3 regions of the Vibrio fortis genome follow, and region 1 is predicted to be linked to each of the others. Evidence: predicted binding sites of a transcription regulator. Region 1 holds the regulator's gene; each other region holds the start of a gene.

Region 1 (5,898 bases):
GGTACATTAAAGCGTTTCTTAAAGCGGTTAATGGTTTGCGGGGTCAGGCCGATTTCAGGAACCAGAACTAAGGCTTGTCTACCTTGCTCTAGTACCGGCTTAATCATATTTAGGTAAACTTCTGTTTTACCTGAACCCGTAACACCTTCTAACAGGAAACAGCCAAAGTCGGTTTGGCTATTCACCGTCGCAATCGCGATCGCTTGTTCTTCGTTGAGCTTTGGCTTGTCTTGGTCGTTTTCAAGATCGCTTGGCCATGCATAACGTGTCGGCTTTTTCTCTCGAGATTCTATCCAACCTTTCTCTTCAAGGGTTTTGAGTACCGAGCTTGAAACCTCTTGGTCAATAAACTCTTGATGCGGTACTGGGCCATTTTCGAGTAGGTGCATCACTTTAGCTTGTTTGACTGCGCGTCCAAATCCTTGCATCAGTTGGTCTTTGCCTAGTGGCGTTATCTGCCACTCGACAAGTGTCGCGAAGTCGGCGGGTTTGCCTTTACGCAGCGCACTTGGCAGTGCGTTCGCAAAGGTTTCGCCTAAGGGATATTGATAGAACTGACTGCACCACACCAACAAGGAGTAGACTGAGTCTGGCCAGACAGGCTGATTATCGAGCAGGGCTTTAATGGGTTTAAGCTTATCGAATTCAAACTCGGACTCATTGACCAGTGCGGTGACGATACCTGTCAGAGTTTGGCGACCAAAAGGAACGGATACGCGTCCGCCAATGATAGGAAACAAGTGACTCGGAATCTTATAGTCAAATTGTCTATCTAAAGGGACTGGCAGAGCCACTCGGGCTATCGTTGGACGCATAGATTCGCTTGTTAATTCTAGAAAGTGCAGGGCAAACAGTCTAAAGGATAAGGACGTTAAATTCGAGAAGCAGTTTAGTGATGCAAGTTATCGAGATGCGTATGCAAAGCATAAAAAGGCAATAAAAGAAGAAATCATGCAATAGTGGCGAAAAAATCATCCAAACTGGTTGATCCTGCCTCATAGATTCATTACTATACGGCGCCTTAAAGGTATGGCTTCATCACATTTTTGTGGGACGCGGTGTCTTTAATTTATTTTTTAACAACGTGTGGTGTCCGGCTTAGAATCGGATGGCGACACGGCCTAATTGAGGTTTTCCCATGAAAGTTGGTATCCACCCAGAATACAAAGCTGTTAAAGCTACTTGCTCTTGCGGCAACGAGTTCGAATTCAACTCAACTCTAGACAAAGATTCTATCCACCTAGACGTATGTGACAAATGTCACCCGTTCTACACTGGTAAGCAACGTATCGTTGATACAGGCGGCCGTGTTGATCGCTTCAACAAGCGTTTCGGTGCTCTATCTAGCAAGAAGTAATTCTCGCTTAGTAGACATGAAAAAGGACACTTCGGTGTCCTTTTTTGTTTTCTGGTGTTTAGTAATTTCAACTGGGCACTGGTCTTATTAGTAGTGAATTCTCGTTTTTTAATGAGACAGGGGGCTTTACCACCTAGGAACTTTGAAGTACATCCATTAATATAAAATAGATTCCCCCAAATAATAATATTCTAGGAAACCTACACCCATGTCTGATGACACTCTCCAAGCTCAATCTGAAGAACTATCACCTCAAGAACAATTCCGTCAGCAAGCTCTTGATTATCATGAGTTCCCAATTCCTGGCAAAATTGCCGTTGAACTGACAAAGTCTGCAAATTCTGCAGAAGATCTGGCCCTCGCTTACAGCCCAGGTGTGGCTGAGCCAGTTCGTGAAATCGCACAGAACGTTGATAACGTTTATAAGTACACTGGTAAAGGCAACATGGTTGCAGTTATCTCTAACGGTACAGCGATTCTTGGCCTAGGTAACTTAGGTCCTATTGCTTCTAAACCTGTAATGGAAGGTAAAGCGCTGCTGTTTAAGCGTTTTGCAGGTTTAGATTCTATCGATATTGAAGTAAAACACCGCACAATCGATGAGTTCGTTGATACGGTAGCGAACATTGCTGATACATTCGGTGGTATCAACCTAGAAGACATCAAAGCACCTGACTGTTTTGAGATTGAACGTCGCCTAATCGAGCGTTGTGATGTTCCAGTATTCCACGATGACCAACACGGCACTGCGATCGTAACGGCTGCGGGTATGCTGAACGCGATTGAGCTTCAAGGTAAGAAGCTAGAAGAGTGTAAGATTGTTTGTTTGGGTGCGGGTGCAGCAGCGGTTGCGTGTATGGAACTGTTGATCAAATGTGGCGCACAGCGCGAGAAGATCTACATGCTAGACCGTAAAGGTGTTATCCACACTCGTCGTGATGACCTGAACGAATACAAGCAGCTGTTTGCGAACAACACTGATAAGCGTACTCTAGAAGATGTTATTGATGGCGCAGACCTATTCCTAGGTGTATCTGGTCCTAACCTATTGCCAGCAGAAGCGCTGAAGCTAATGGCTGATAAGCCAATCGTATTCGCATGTTCTAACCCAGATCCAGAGATCAAGCCAGAGCTTGCGCACGAAGTACGTAGCGACCTTATCATGGGTACTGGTCGTAGTGATTACCCGAACCAGGTAAACAACGTTCTTTGCTTCCCATTCATCTTCCGCGGTGCTCTTGATGTGCGTGCAAGCGAAATCAACGACGCAATGAAGTTAGCAGCGGTTGAAGCGATTCGTGAACTTGCGAAAGAAGAAGTACCTGCAGACGTACTAAAAGCAGCAGGTGCTGATTCACTTGAGTTTGGTAAAGGATACATCATTCCTAAGCCGATGGATCCACGTCTATTGCCTCGCGTTGCTAAAGCGGTTGCTCAAGCAGCGGTTGAATCAGGTGTGGCTCGTATCGAGATGCCTGCAAACTATATGGCATAGAGACTGGATGGCGTAATCGTCGTGTAGTTGAGCGAAGAGAATAATAAAAAACCGACTCATTGGAGTCGGTTTTTTTGTGCCTATTGTTCAGGTTAAATGAATCAGGCAATAGATATGGCTCAGCTAAAGCGAATCAAAATTGAAGGTAGTGACTGAGTTATGATTATTCTTCGTCAAATGCTTCGAACTCGATGCCCATCTCTGTCATCAGCTTTTTCACTTCAGCAGGGATGTCGTCTGGGCGATCTTTACGCAGGTCTTCATCTGTTGGTAGAGGCTGGCCAGTATATGCATGCAGAAAGGCTTCACATAGTAGCTCACTGTTTGTTGCATGGCGTAGGTTGTTAATCTGGCGGCGAGTACGCTCGTCAGTTAGAACCTTCAACACTTTTAGAGGGATAGAAACTGTAATTTTCTTTACTTGTTCGCTTTTCTTTCCATGCTCAGCATATGGGCTTATGTATTCACCATTCCAGTCGGCCATTGCGTACCTTCATCACTTTAGTTGTTAGATTAAATTAATAGGGGTGATTTTAGCGGGATTTACCGCCATAAGCAAAGACATATAGACGTCTAGAAGTGTTGACGTCTCATTCTTATGAAAGTAAAGTGAATAACATATATCTAACACAGCCGCAAAACCCCGACAAGCCGCTGTGATTCTCAGACGCCAAAACCTGTAAGGAAACACCTATGAGCAGCCGGAAACCAGCAACCATCGCCGTACGTACTGGTATCGAGTCAGACACTCAACATCATGCCGTTGTTCCACCCATTTATCTGTCGACCAACTACGGTTTTCCCGCTTTTGGTGAAGTTCCTAAGTATGATTACACTCGTTCAGGCAACCCAAACCGAGGCTTGCTAGAGACAGCTCTGTTTGAATTGGAATCAGGCAAGGGAGCAGTGGTGACTAACTGTGGTACGTCAGCACTTAATCTATGGGTCTCGGCGTTTCTTGGTAGTGACGATCTGATCGTGGCGCCACACGACTGCTACGGTGGTACTTACCGTCTTTTCAATACGCGTTCACAAAAGGGTGATTTTAAGGTGCTGTTTGTTGATCAATCGGATCAAGCGGCATTCGATGCTGCGATCGCACTGAAACCAAAGTTGATCTTGTTGGAAACACCATCAAACCCACTCGTTCGCGTAGTTGATATTGCTGAGACTTGTCGCAAGGCAAAAGAGGTGGGTGCGTTGGTGGCGGTGGATAACACCTTTTTGACTCCGGTGTTCCAAAAGCCTCTAGAGCTTGGTGCGGACTTTGTTATCCACTCAACCACCAAATACATCAATGGTCACTCAGATGTGATTGGCGGCGTAGTGATTACGAAAACTGAAGAGCATGCCGAAGAGCTGGCTTGGTGGGGCAACTGTATTGGTGCAACGGGGACACCATTTGATAGCTATATGACACTGCGCGGTATCCGTACCCTGGGTGCACGTATGCGTGTTCATGAAGAGAGCTCTCGTGAAATTCTAACGGCGCTGCAGAAACAGCCTTTGGTCGATACCATTTATCACCCAAGCCTTCCAGAACACCCAGGTCATGAGATTGCTAAGAAGCAGCAATCTGGTTTTGGGTCTATGCTGAGTTTTGAATTTGCAGGCTCTTTTGAGGCGCTTAAGCACTTTGTTGGGGAGTTGGAGCTATTCTCACTGGCTGAATCTCTGGGCGGTGTTGAGAGCTTGATTTGTCACCCTGCGTCAATGACACACCGTGCAATGGGTGAAGAAGCCCTAGCGGAAGCTGGTGTGTCTCATCAACTTCTGAGACTGTCGGTGGGTCTAGAAGATGCAGAAGACCTGATTGCTGATCTTGAGCAAGCCTTCGCAAAAGCGCAGCAGTTCATTGATAACGGGGAGCGTAAGTAATGGCTAACTTTCGCCAATTGCATAAATTTGGTGGTAGCAGTTTGGCAAACCCTGAGTGCTATCAGCGTGTCGTGAATATTCTTAAAGAGTACTCTAGCGAGACTGATTTGGTGGTGGTGTCTGCGGCAGGCAAAACCACTAATCGATTGATCGAATTTTTAGAGGCGCTAGATAAAGATGGGCGCTTGGCTCATGAGTGCCTGCAATCTCTGCGTCAGTTCCAGTTGGAGTTAGTTTCAGAACTCCTAGAGGGCGAGGTTGCAGAGCAGTTAACCGTAACCCTACAGCGAGAGTTTACGGCTTTAGGTGAACTAACCGCGCCATTGACTGAAGCACAAAAAGCAGCAGTGCTAGGCCATGGCGAAGTGTGGTCGTCGCGTTTGCTAGCCGCGCTTTTATGTCAGAGTGATCTTCAAGCTGTGGCGCAAGATGCTCGAGACTTTTTGCGTGCAGAGGCGGGTGCTCAACCTGAGGTGGATCGCGCACGTTCATACGCGTTGATTAAAGAGTCTCTTGCTCAACATTCTCATTGCCGCGTGGTGATTACCGGCTTCATGGCGCAGAACAGTGCCGGTGAGACGGTGTTGTTAGGTCGTAATGGTTCAGATTACTCAGCGACCGTGATTGGCGCATTGGCGGAAGTCGATCGTGTGACGATCTGGAGTGATGTTGCGGGTGTTTACAGTGCCGATCCAAGATTGGTTTCAGATGCTTGTCTACTGCCTTTGCTGCGTCTCGATGAAGCGAGTGAGCTAGCACGCTTGGCTGCACCTGTGCTACACAGTCGCACCCTACAACCTGTCGCCCAAAGCGCAATGGATCTCAGCCTGCGTTGCAGTTACCAGCCAGAGTCGGGCTCAACACAGATTGAGCGTGTACTGGCGTCGGGGCGCGGCGCGAAGATCATCACCTCTCTGGATGATGTGTTACTGATTCAGCTCACCTTTGGTCACGGCCATGATTTTGAACGCCTTGAAAGTGAGGTGCTCGAAGGGCTAAAGCGTGCTCAGCTAGAACCGCTGGCTTATGAACTGCAATCTGATCAAAACTGCTTGCGCCTTGCTTACACAGAAGAGATCGCAGGCGGCGCACTAGAGTATCTGCAAGACCATGCGATTGAAGCAGAGATCAAACTCAAAGAGGGCTACTCACTGGTTGCTGCGGTAGG
Region 2 (5,898 bases), 1.2 Mb from region 1:
ATTGAAGTTTACTTTCAGTATTGGTTACGTATAATTCAAATTGTTGACGGTACAGCATACTTATATTATGAAATGTAAATGTAAAGAACAGCAAGTTGTAAGAGTACACAGAACTTTGTTTGATAAGGTTTTAGGGATTAAAGCGAAGTACAAGTGCGTAAAATGTAACGCGATCTTTAAAATCAAAGGCTAGTTTGACTCTATAACTTTTATTTTCGTGTGACTTACACGACAAAGCCCGCATTATGTGCGGGCTTTTTTATGGGGCAATCTAAACCGACAGGAGTTTAGTTGTAGTTGGCGTTATACATTTTATCGAAGTTTTTCTGATTCCATCCAACCATGATCTGATCGCCAATCTTAAGTACTGGGATTGAGCGAGCACCCATTGCTTGTAATTCCTTACGGCCACGTTGCATTTTTGCGTTAGTTAGGCGGTAGGTAATGTTCTTTGAATCTAAGTAGCGCTGAGCGTCTTTACAGTGAGGGCATTTATCCGCTACGTACAATACAACACGTTTCATTTAGGTTCTCTCTTGATGGTTCTAGGCAAAGTGTAGCGAATCTGGGGTGATTAGAAAAGTGTGATCAGTTACACTACACGGCTTTGGTTTGTGTCCTCTCTAAAGAGCTCTTTTAAGGCGTAGCTTCATGCACTCATCACTACGTTATATTCAAGGTTATCCGCAACACATTATTGAACCCGTGACCAAATTGGTTGAGTCTGGCCGATTGATAAAGTGGTTCGAATCTCGGTACCCAGAAAACCACACGATTAAGAGCGAGAAAGCGCTATTTGATTACGCGATGGCAATCAAAAATCGCTACATGAAGAAGACACCGCCGATCAGTAAAGTGGTGTACGACAGTAAGATCCACTTAATCAATAATGCACTGGGTTTACATTCGTATGTGGCAAAAAACCATGGTGGTAAAATCAAATCTAAGAATGAGATTCGTATTGCCAGTGTATTTAAGAATGCCCCAGAGCCTTTATTAAGAATGCTCGTGATTCATGAACTCGCACATATTAAAGAGAAAGAGCACGACAAAGCCTTTTATCAACTATGTTGTCACATGGAACCTGAGTATCACCAGCTAGAGTTAGATGCTCGCTTGTTTATGATCTATTTAGACTTAAAGAAATAATCGATGAATCAAAAACCGAAACGCAGCTTTGCCTCTGAAAGCCGTAATGTGAAGAAAAAAGCGTCAGCCACCGTTTCTGACGGTAAAAAGCCTGTCTCTAAAGGTAAAATAAACACGTCATCAAAGAAGCGTGCTACGTCTAACAAGCCAAGTAAGAGCAACAAGAGTTCAAATCAAGCTACAGGAAAGAAACCACAAGTTAAAAGTGGTTTACACCCGCGCAACCAACACCGTGGTCGATATGACTTTCATGCTCTGGTGAAAGCCTTGCCAGAACTGAAAAGCCAATTGATCAAAAATCCTGTGGGTGAATCGACCATTAATTTTTCTGACCCGCTGTCAGTGAAGCTATTGAATAAGGCGTTGCTTGCTCATCACTACGGAGTTCAGCACTGGGATATACCTGCTGGCTACCTATGTCCACCAATTCCTGGGCGCGCTGATTACATTCATCGAGTTGCCGATTTGCTAAATAGCGAGAGTCAAGGTAAGCCTTACCAACATGACAAGGTCAAAGCTCTTGATATTGGCGTAGGCGCGAACTGTATCTACCCAATCATAGGAACGACGGAATACGGATGGCGTTACAACGCAAGTGACGTGGATCCGGTTTCGGTTAAAGCAGCGAATTTCATAGCTGAAAGCAACCATAACTTGAAAAGTAAGATTCACTGTCGACTGCAACATGACTCAACAGCTTTCTTTAAAGGGATAATTAAAGAAAATGAACGTTACGACGTCACAACGTGTAACCCGCCATTTCACAGCTCATTAGAAGAAGCACAGAAGGGGACTCAACGAAAACTGGATAATCTTGCTGCCAACCGAGCAAAGAAGCAGGGTAATCTCGACAATAAAGCTTCGCGTCCGAGTGCAATGGCGAATAAGCAAAGTAAGCCTGATCTTAACTTCGGTGGTCAAAAAGCGGAGTTATGGTGTCCTGGAGGCGAAGCAAAATTTATTACTGGTTTAGCCAAGGAGAGTGTGGAATTTGCCACTCAAGTTTTGTGGTTCACGACTTTGATCTCTAAGAAGGAAAACGTTGCGGTGTTAAAGAGCCAACTGGCCAAACTTAATGTGAAGCAAGTTAAAGTCGTTGAGATGGCTCAAGGACAGAAAATCAGTCGCTTCGTTGCGTGGAGCTTTATGGATAAACAGCAGCGTCAGACTTGGATTTCTCTTAAATAACCATAATAAGGTGTTAGGCACGCCGAAGTAGAGATCGACATTAAACAAGTCGAGACAGTTATTAAAGCCGATGGTTGAATGGTTTCAATCATCGGCTTTTTTAATTACTATTCTCTAACTTCTATTAAGTTTCTTTCATTTCATCAAGCATGGATTGGTATTTATCGCGTAGGGCTTCGTTACCTGACTTCGATTCCAACTCAACTAAGATCTGAAGAGAGGGGATTTGATATCCATATCGCTGGTGGAACTTAAACAAACGTAATCTTGCGTCACGATACTCATCTTGTGACACCTCAATCTTTGTTAATTGGAGGATCGATTTAATACGGTTTGGATCATGGTCGAGGGCACGCGTGAAGTAATATTTTGCTCTATCACTATCGCCAGATTTCAGTGCGCAAAACCCTGCGTTTTCGTAACTTGCAGAAACCAAATAGTAGAAAGGCTGATTGATCGCCTGATTAAAATAACGGTCGGCTTGTTCATAGTCGCCCTGCTTACAGAGAAAGGTGCCATAGTTATTAAGGACGTTACCGTTATTAGAATCTAGTCTTAATGCGGACTTATATTGTTTTCTTGCCTCATCGGTTTCTCCAACGGTTTCATAATAATGAGCCATAGAGAGGCGAGCTCGGTAGTAGCGGGGAGCGTGCTGGATCGCCAGTTCGAGGTTCTCTCGCGCCCGCACCATATTCTCTTGTTCCATATAACCTAGCCCAAGTGCGATTCTCGATTCAGACATTGAAATAGGATCCGCTTCCACTCTCTGTGGCTCTCCTTCTGTGACTGATACACAACCACTGAGTGCAACAAACAGCAAGACTGATGATGGCTTGATTAACTTGGGTGAGGGCATTGCGAAACTCCTTTTAGCTACCAGAACATGATATGAGAACTCGAACCATGGATTGGTAAAAAGGGGAGGTAATGCGATCCACTCACCATAAAAAGCCGTTTGTTATCAACTCTAAAGCGAGTAGTGACAAACGGCTCTAGTGAACTTATCTGTTTTAAAGGTCAACTTGGGTGAATCAGTCGTCCTTGGTGAAGTTTTCTTCGCTGAAATGTTCCAAGTCGTATGGTGTTTGTTGATAAACACAATAGTTTAGCCAATTTGAAAATAGCAGGTGACCGTGACTACGCCAACTCGCAACGGGCTTGTTGTCAGGGTTGTTGTTCGGGTAGTAGTTGATCGGAATGACTGGCTCCATACCTTCTCCAAGATCGCGAACGTATTCATTGTGGAGTGTATGAGCGTCATATTCTGGGTGGCCAGTGACAAATACATTTCGCTTGTCTTTGGTAGCCGCCAAGTACACGCCTGCAACATCCGACGTCGCTAGAATATCGAGATCCGTATGTTCGGATAGATATTCAGGTGAAAAATCTGCATAGCGAGAGTGTGGAGCTAAGAAGGTGTCGTCAAAGCCTCGCAAGATTGGATGGTATGGCTTATGAATCTCGTGATGATAAACGCCAGATAACTTCTCTTTTCGTGTGCGCTTTGGTAGATCGTAAAGCAGTTTCAAGCCAGCTTGAGCCGCCCAACAAACGTAAAGGGTTGAGGTAACGTGCTTGTTTGCCCACTCCATGATGGTTTTTAGATGGTCCCAGTAGATAACATCCTCAAACTGAACCAAACCTAGTGGTGCACCAGTGATGATCAGTCCATCAAAGTTGCGGTTTTTTACCATCTCAAACTGACGATAAAAGTTATCAAGGTGCTCAGTGGGTGTGTTTTTACTAGGTCTGTCATCAATGCGCAGTAGCTCTACATCTACCTGTAGCGGACTGTTTGACAGTAGGCGTAAGAATTGAGTCTCAGTTTCAATTTTCTTCGGCATTAGGTTGAGGATCAAGACTCGAAGTGGACGAATTTCCTGTGTCGATGCTCTTGATAGCGGCATAACGAAGATGTTTTCTTCTCGAAGAACATCGCTCGCTGGCAATTGGTCTGGAATGCGAATAGGCACTGCTTTCTCCCTAAGCTAGATATTTAGACGTCTATACTTCTGAATCTATAATATATTGTGACGCTTGTCGACATACAAAACGCACCTTTGTAAATATTTCGTTATCGAATCTGCAGAGTCTCGCCGCAGTTTAGCGCGGTTAAATAAGTGGTGTTGCGAAAGTGCATGAGCACAATTGAGTCTTTGCTGCTTAAAGTAGCGCTTAATGATCTAGGTTTATGATTATGACTTCAGATACGTTAACATTCTGCTTTCACGTAATTTTTGGTTGTGGGTGAGTGCGAGGTTGAAACTTATATTAATACGAGGCTTGCCTGGTTCTGGCAAATCGACCAGAGCAAGATCTCTGGATGCTTTTCATGTTGAAGCCGATATGTACTTCGTGAACAGTGACGGTGATTACTGTTTCGACCCGGCGTTACTCCCTAAAGCGCATGAGTGGTGTCAAAATCGTGCGGAAGATGCCTTAAAACAGGGAAATGATGTGGTGGTATCCAACACGTTTGTTAAACGATGGGAAATGAAGGCGTACCGAAACATGGCACGCAGGCATGGTGCTGAACTAGTGATTGAAGTATGCCGTGAACAGTATGGCAACATTCACGGTGTGCCAGAGTCTGTTGTAAAGCGCATGAAGAAAGAGTGGCAAGAATAATAAAAGCACTAACATCGGATTCGAGTATCCAAAATGTCTTGTTTTAATAATACATCCAAAGAAATTAGTTAAAGGTTAAATGATCAATGGCAAAACGTTCTGTGGTCGTGGATATGATGTCTTATGGTATCTACTCAACTTGGGATTCAAAATCTAAAGACCTACCTAAGATTCAGGAATTTACTCATCGAGTAGAAGCGGAGATCGATGTTGAGTTTGGTTACATCATCAACATCAAAAAGGCCAAAGGAGAAAAGATTCGTTACTGCATCTATCACCCAAATATCACCACGGATAAAGGAGAGGTACTTGAGCCTTTTGACGGTGAAGAATACGTCGGCAGCAACGATTGGGATTTCTATCTAGGCGACACTATTTGGGCGCCTATCGACAATAAGATCGGAAAGTGGAGAATGACGGTCGAGCTTAAAGGAAGAGTGATTGCTGATAAGACTTTTGATTTAGTTGCGAAAGACGAAGGCCAATTTTGGAAAAGACGAGGGTTCTAAACCGTCGTCGAGGTTCTCCCAATTCTGTTACACAACAAAGCCAAGCCGTCACGCTTGGCTTTGTTGATCTTGGTCGAGCGTTAAATTTAATCTCAATAAGATACGTTTGTTTTTGATGTTAATGTATTGATTTTGTTCGCTTAATTATCTCATTGATATAAAAAAGTCTCTTTCTTTCTATAAATAATAGAGACCCTTGAAAGCAATATGGATACTACACCTTCACCAAGATAGGGCGGCCAAGCCTTATGAATGTCATTTTTTGGGTGAAGTTATGATAACGATAGATACAGCACTGTTAGGATCACTGTCGATCGGCACTCTTCGGTCGGTAGAGCATTCTTCCAAGGGTAGTCACAAAGCAAATAAAACGGCTAAGAATATATTCACTGCAATCTCTGCCAATGATAACCAACCGATC
Region 3 (5,898 bases), 190 kb from region 1:
CGTGAGGAATCACTTCATCAATGAAAGCGTCAGGGTTTTCATTGAACAGCACTGAGTTGAGGCGTATTTCGTTGAGTTGTAAGTAGGCTTTGCCGGCAGCCTTACCGCGCACTTGATAGGTCAGCTTTGGTATTGGAAATTGGCGAGAGAAGTGTGAGTTTGCGGTGTGAATACACTCAGCCAATTTCTTGTTGGCACGGTGATGCAATGGACTGTAAGACGACAAAGATGAAACTCCAAACAAAAGACCTTAGCTCGATGCTAAGGTCTTATCCTATCATTGCTCCTGATTGAGGTCAGGCATTACATGTGATGCTTTTTCTTGATGGTCTCATGATAAGCGTGCCACGTACCGTAGCCGAGTAGCGGCATAGTCACGATCATACCCACGCCATAAGTGGCAAACCCAATCAAGATACCGCCACAAATGATGGCAGCCCAGACTACCATGGCGGGTAGGTTAGATTTCACCGCGTTAAAACTAGTGAATATCGCACTCATTACGTCAACTCGACGCTCCATCATTAATGGGATTGAAAAGGCCGAGATGCTGAAAATAAGACTAGCAATCACAAAGCCTACTACTGACCCCGTGATTAAGAATGGTGCAAACTCAGTTAGCGGTGCGCCCTGAACCGATGGGTAGAGCGCATGTAGCAGTGCAGCGATTCTCATCCAGAAAATCATAGCCACCATTAATACAATGGCAAATGCCCATTGGTGTGTAGAGTTGCGTGTGATGGCCTTCATCGAATGGAATAGGCTAGCGTTGTGTCCCTTTTCTCTTTCCCAGCTAGCATCGTATAAGCCGAGCGCCAAGAATGGACCGATTAGCATGTAGACAATTAAGCTTGGCATCACCACTAGATGCGTGCCTTGCCATTGAACAAGCTGAACAATTGCAACGGCAGCGGCCATAAAACATAAGCCATAAAACGCGCTGATCATCGGCATACGTACTAGGTCGTGCAGTGCGAGCGACAGCCAATGAAAAGGAGCGGAAATACTGACTTGGTTACATGGAATAGTGCGAGCGTATTCACTGTCACTCACTCTATTCTTGTCTTTTTTAAAGTCGGATGGATTTGCGGTACGAGGCATAACTTCCCCTTAGTTAAAATAACGTCCTAGATTCAACCTTGTGTTTCCTCACTGCGGATGGCAGCGAGTCATCTTGGTCGAGTTGTTATTGAAATAGCATGTCCTAGAGAGTTGTCTCGTGTTTCCTAACGGGGTGTAACCTAACCAGTTGTTGCACCAAATGTGAGCTTGATCGCCTAGGAGTACTTTAACTATTGTCACTACTATCAAAAAACACAAATTATCCAGGGTGTTTTTGAGTGGGGGTTAAGCAGAGAAGTTGATGAAATAAGGCGGGTGATTTGAGGTAACTGTATAAAAATAAAGCCCTTACTAAAGAGTAAGGGCTTTTGGAAATTTTTTACGTGGTGCTAAATTATTTTAGACCAGCGAAGTCAGCTAAGATTGCTGCTTTATCTGTTGCTTCCCATGGGAACTCTTCACGACCAAAGTGACCGTATGCTGCAGTCTGCTTGTAGATTGGTTGAAGAAGGTTCAGCATCTCTTGAAGACCGTATGGACGTAGGTCGAAGTTTTGACGAACGGCTTCAATAATGATGTCGTGAGATACTTTTTCAGTACCGAAAGTCTCCACCATGATAGACGTTGGATCAGCAACACCGATAGCGTAAGACAGTTGGATTTCACAACGATCAGCCATGCCAGCTGCAACGATGTTCTTCGCAACGTAACGAGCTGCGTAAGCTGCAGAACGGTCAACCTTTGATGGATCTTTACCAGAGAATGCACCGCCACCGTGACGAGCTGCGCCGCCGTAGGTATCAACGATGATCTTACGACCTGTTAGACCACAGTCACCCATTGGACCACCGATTACAAAACGGCCTGTTGGGTTGATGAAGAAGTTAGTGTCTTTGTTGATCCACTCAGAAGGCAGTACTGGCTTGATGATCTCTTCCATTACTGCTTCACGTAGATCCGGTGTTGTTACTGAATCACAGTGTTGAGTTGAAAGAACAACAGCGTCGATACCAACGATCTTGCCTTGGTCGTACTGGAAAGTAACTTGTGATTTCGCATCTGGACGAAGGAAGTCTAGTTTACCGCTCTTACGAACTTCAGCTTGCTTCTTAACAAGTAGGTGAGAGTAAGTAATTGGAGCTGGCATTAGGATTTCAGTTTCGTTTGTTGCGTAACCAAACATGATACCTTGGTCGCCTGCGCCTTGCTCTTTAGGGTCTGCTTTATCAACACCTTGGTTGATGTCTGGAGACTGCTTACCAATTGTGTTTAGTACTGCACAAGAGTCAGCATCAAAGCCCATGTCAGAATGAACGTAACCAATTTCACGAACTGTTTCACGAGTGATCTCTTCGATATCAACCCATGCAGACGTTGTTACTTCACCGCCAACCATAACCATGCCCGTTTTCACGTATGTCTCACAAGCAACACGTGCTTTTGGATCCTGTTCTAAGATGGCATCAAGAACAGCATCAGAGATTTGGTCTGCAATTTTATCTGGATGGCCTTCTGAAACAGATTCAGAAGTGAAAAGGTGCTTAGCCATGAGAGCTCCACTTTTAGTATTAGGTGCAAAGTTTCTATCTGCGTCGCAGAGGCTGCGCCGAGATTAAATTCAATAATTTCTGTAGGTGTTTCTACATCTAGACGTCTATTCTAAATTCCAACGGTCGAATTACAAGCTCTTTTTTATGATATGTCATAACCAAACGATTGCTTTCTCATTTGTGCCAGCCCGTTAAAAACGAGGGAAATGTTGCAAAAGTGCGAAAACTGACATTGAAAACCTCAGTAAAACGTTTGCAGTCGCCATGGCCGTTTGAGAGAATAACCGCGCTAATAACTAGCAATTATTTCTCATTTTTCAAATCGCTTATGCACTCAGGAGCAGACATGCCTTCTCGTAAAGATCTCGCAAATGCAATCCGCGCACTTAGTATGGACGGTGTTCAACAAGCTAATTCAGGCCACCCAGGCGCACCTATGGGTATGGCTGACATCGCTGAAGTTCTTTGGCGTGGTCACTTGAACCACAACCCAGCAAATCCAGAGTGGGCAGACCGCGACCGTTTTGTATTGTCAAACGGCCACGGCTCAATGCTGATTTACTCTCTGCTTCACCTAAGCGGTTATGAGCTATCTATCGAAGATCTTAAGAACTTCCGTCAATTGCACTCTAAGACTCCAGGTCACCCAGAGTACGGTTACGCACCGGGTATCGAAACAACGACTGGCCCTCTAGGCCAAGGCATCACTAACGCAGTTGGTATGGCGATGGCTGAGAAAGCACTGGCTGCGCAGTTCAACAAAGAAGGCCACGACATCGTTGACCACTTCACTTATGCATTCATGGGTGATGGCTGTCTGATGGAAGGTATCTCTCACGAAGCATGTTCTCTAGCAGGTACGCTAGGTCTTGGTAAGCTTATCGCTTTCTGGGATGACAACGGCATCTCTATCGACGGTGAAGTTGAAGGTTGGTTCTCGGACGACACGCCTAAGCGTTTTGAAGCATACGGCTGGCACGTAATCCCTGCTGTAGATGGCCACGATCTAGAAGCGATCAACGCAGCTATCGTTGCAGCGAAAGCAGATCCACGCCCTACGCTCATCTGTACTAAAACTATCATCGGTTTTGGTTCTCCAAACAAGTCTGGTTCTCACGACTGTCACGGTGCACCACTAGGTCATGACGAAATCGCAGCGACCAAAGAAGCTCTAGGCTGGGCTCACGGTCCATTTGAAGTTCCTGCAGACATCTACGCTGAATGGGATGCAAAAGAAGCGGGCGCTGAGAAAGAAGCAGCTTGGAACGCGAAGTTTGAAGCATATGCAGCGGCTTACCCTGCAGAAGCTGCAGAGCTTAAGCGTCGTCTAAATGGCGAACTACCAGCTGAGTGGGAAGAGAAAGCAAACGCAATCATTGCTGATCTTCAAGCAAACCCTGCTGACATCGCATCACGTAAAGCGTCTCAAAATGCACTAGAAGCGTTTGGTCAAATGCTACCAGAATTCATGGGTGGCTCTGCTGATCTAGCACCTTCTAACCTAACTATGTGGTCTGGTTCTAAGTCTCTTGAAGCGAATGACTTCTCTGGTAACTACATTCACTACGGTGTTCGTGAATTTGGTATGACAGCGATCATGAACGGTATCGCTCTGCACGGTGGTTTCGTTCCTTACGGCGCAACATTCCTAATGTTCATGGAGTACGCACGTAATGCGATGCGTATGGCTGCTCTGATGAAAGTTCAGAACATCCAAGTTTACACGCACGACTCTATCGGTCTTGGCGAAGACGGCCCAACTCACCAACCAGTTGAGCAAATGGCTTCTCTACGTCTGACTCCAAACATGAGCACATGGCGTCCATGTGACCAGGTTGAGTCTGCAGTGGCTTGGAAACTAGCGATTGAGCGTAAAGATGCACCAACATCTCTAATCTTCTCTCGTCAAAACCTTGCACAGCAACCACGTGATGCAGAGCAGGTTGCTAACATCGCGAAAGGTGCTTACATCCTGAAAGATTGCGAAGGCAAGCCAGAGCTTATCCTTATCGCAACAGGTTCTGAGGTTGAGCTAGCAGTAGAAGCAGCAGCACAGCTAACAGCAGAAGGTAAGAAAGTACGCGTTGTTTCAATGCCATCAACAGATGCATTTGACAAGCAAGACGCAGCCTACCGTGAAGAAGTTCTACCATCAGACGTAACAGCACGTATCGCTATCGAAGCGGGTATTGCTGACTTCTGGTACAAGTATGTTGGCTTCGACGGTCGCATCATCGGTATGACAACATTTGGTGAATCTGCGCCAGCGGGTGAACTGTTCAAGATGTTCGGCTTCACAACTGAAAACGTAGTAAGCACAGCTCAAGAGCTTCTAGCTTAATTTGAGTCTCTCACTGAAGCCTTGCTGCTGATGTGAAAATAGAAAACCGAGCTTTAATAGCTCGGTTTTTTTATTGAGTGCAACGAAAGTAGGTTACTCGAACTCATTTCCCCAGTTATCCCGCTCTTTGGTCCCACATACTTTACATGTCACGTAGCGATCCATGTTGTAGTAGTGACCACCATTGATAATGGAGTGGGCAAATAATTTCACTTTGCCTAGCCATGTTTTATCTACGTCATAATGGCTGGGTTGGCGAACAAGTATCTCACTGTGAGGTGTCTCTTGGTTGCACGTTTTACAAAAATGAGTCGCTGGATATCCAGACATAACCTTTCCCTTTGGTTGAAAAACGAGAGGAGAAACAGCCGCAGGTTTGACTAGCTCATTTTCACTATCAGTATATTGATAGCTTGTTATTGATGGTTGCTATCAATTATTTTTAGCGAGTTAGATCACTCAACTAATGCCTTTTAGGTAGGATTCAGTTATCATCTGTTGCACGAAATTTTGGTTAGATGTATGGAACTATGCTAAAAGTCGCAATCAACGGATTTGGAAGAATAGGGCGCAATGTTCTAAGAGCGCTGTATGAAAGTGGCAAAAGCCAACAAATCAAAGTCGTCGCAGTTAATGAGTTAGCACAACCTGATGCTATGGCTCATCTGCTTCAATACGACACCAGTCATGGCCGTTTCGGCAAAAGGATCTCAAACGATCAAGAGCATATTTATATTCATCATGACAGTGGTGAAATTGATACTGTTCGCATTCTCCATTTAGCTGAAATTGACCTGCTTCCTTGGCGCGATCTTGAAGTGGATATCGTGCTTGATTGTACCGGTGTGTATGGTTGCCGAGCCGATGGTCTCGCTCATATCGAAGCTGGCGCTAAAAAGGTACTGTTCTCACACCCAGGTGCGAACGACCTCGATAACACCATTA

The links. The regulator MetJ, encoded in region 1, represses methionine synthesis genes. The targets are predictions, from matches to a motif close to TTAGACNTNTANANGTCTAA.
Region 2: a site for MetJ is predicted at 4,337-4,356, ahead of metA (homoserine O-acetyltransferase MetA). Genes of this name have one in related genera too.
Region 3: a site for MetJ is predicted at 2,701-2,720, ahead of metK (methionine adenosyltransferase). Genes of this name have one in related genera too.

Annotation. Positions count from the first base shown of each region.
Region 1 covers NZ_AP025487.1:2,993,581-2,999,478, reverse strand. The annotation lists gene priA (primosomal protein N') at 1-815, opposite strand, end outside; gene rpmE (50S ribosomal protein L31) at 1,139-1,357, shown strand; gene OCV50_RS13325 (malic enzyme-like NAD(P)-binding protein) at 1,566-2,852, shown strand; gene metJ (met regulon transcriptional regulator MetJ) at 3,016-3,336, opposite strand; gene OCV50_RS13315 (O-succinylhomoserine (thiol)-lyase) at 3,546-4,730, shown strand; gene OCV50_RS13310 (bifunctional aspartate kinase/homoserine dehydrogenase II) at 4,730-5,898, shown strand, end outside.
Region 2 covers NZ_AP025487.1:1,760,776-1,766,673, reverse strand. The annotation lists gene OCV50_RS07600 (glutaredoxin family protein) at 288-524, opposite strand; gene OCV50_RS07595 (YgjP-like metallopeptidase domain-containing protein) at 652-1,149, shown strand; gene rlmF (23S rRNA (adenine(1618)-N(6))-methyltransferase RlmF) at 1,153-2,337, shown strand; gene pilW (type IV pilus biogenesis/stability protein PilW) at 2,462-3,196, opposite strand; gene metA (homoserine O-acetyltransferase MetA) at 3,372-4,313, opposite strand; gene OCV50_RS07575 (ATP-binding protein) at 4,600-4,968, shown strand; gene OCV50_RS07570 (DUF3859 domain-containing protein) at 5,055-5,477, shown strand.
Region 3 covers NZ_AP025487.1:2,804,179-2,810,076, reverse strand. The annotation lists gene OCV50_RS12270 (SprT family zinc-dependent metalloprotease) at 1-226, opposite strand, end outside; gene OCV50_RS12265 (DUF2189 domain-containing protein) at 304-1,101, opposite strand; gene metK (methionine adenosyltransferase) at 1,457-2,611, opposite strand; gene tkt (transketolase) at 2,959-4,953, shown strand; gene OCV50_RS12250 (hypothetical protein) at 5,047-5,283, opposite strand; gene epd (erythrose-4-phosphate dehydrogenase) at 5,484-5,898, shown strand, end outside.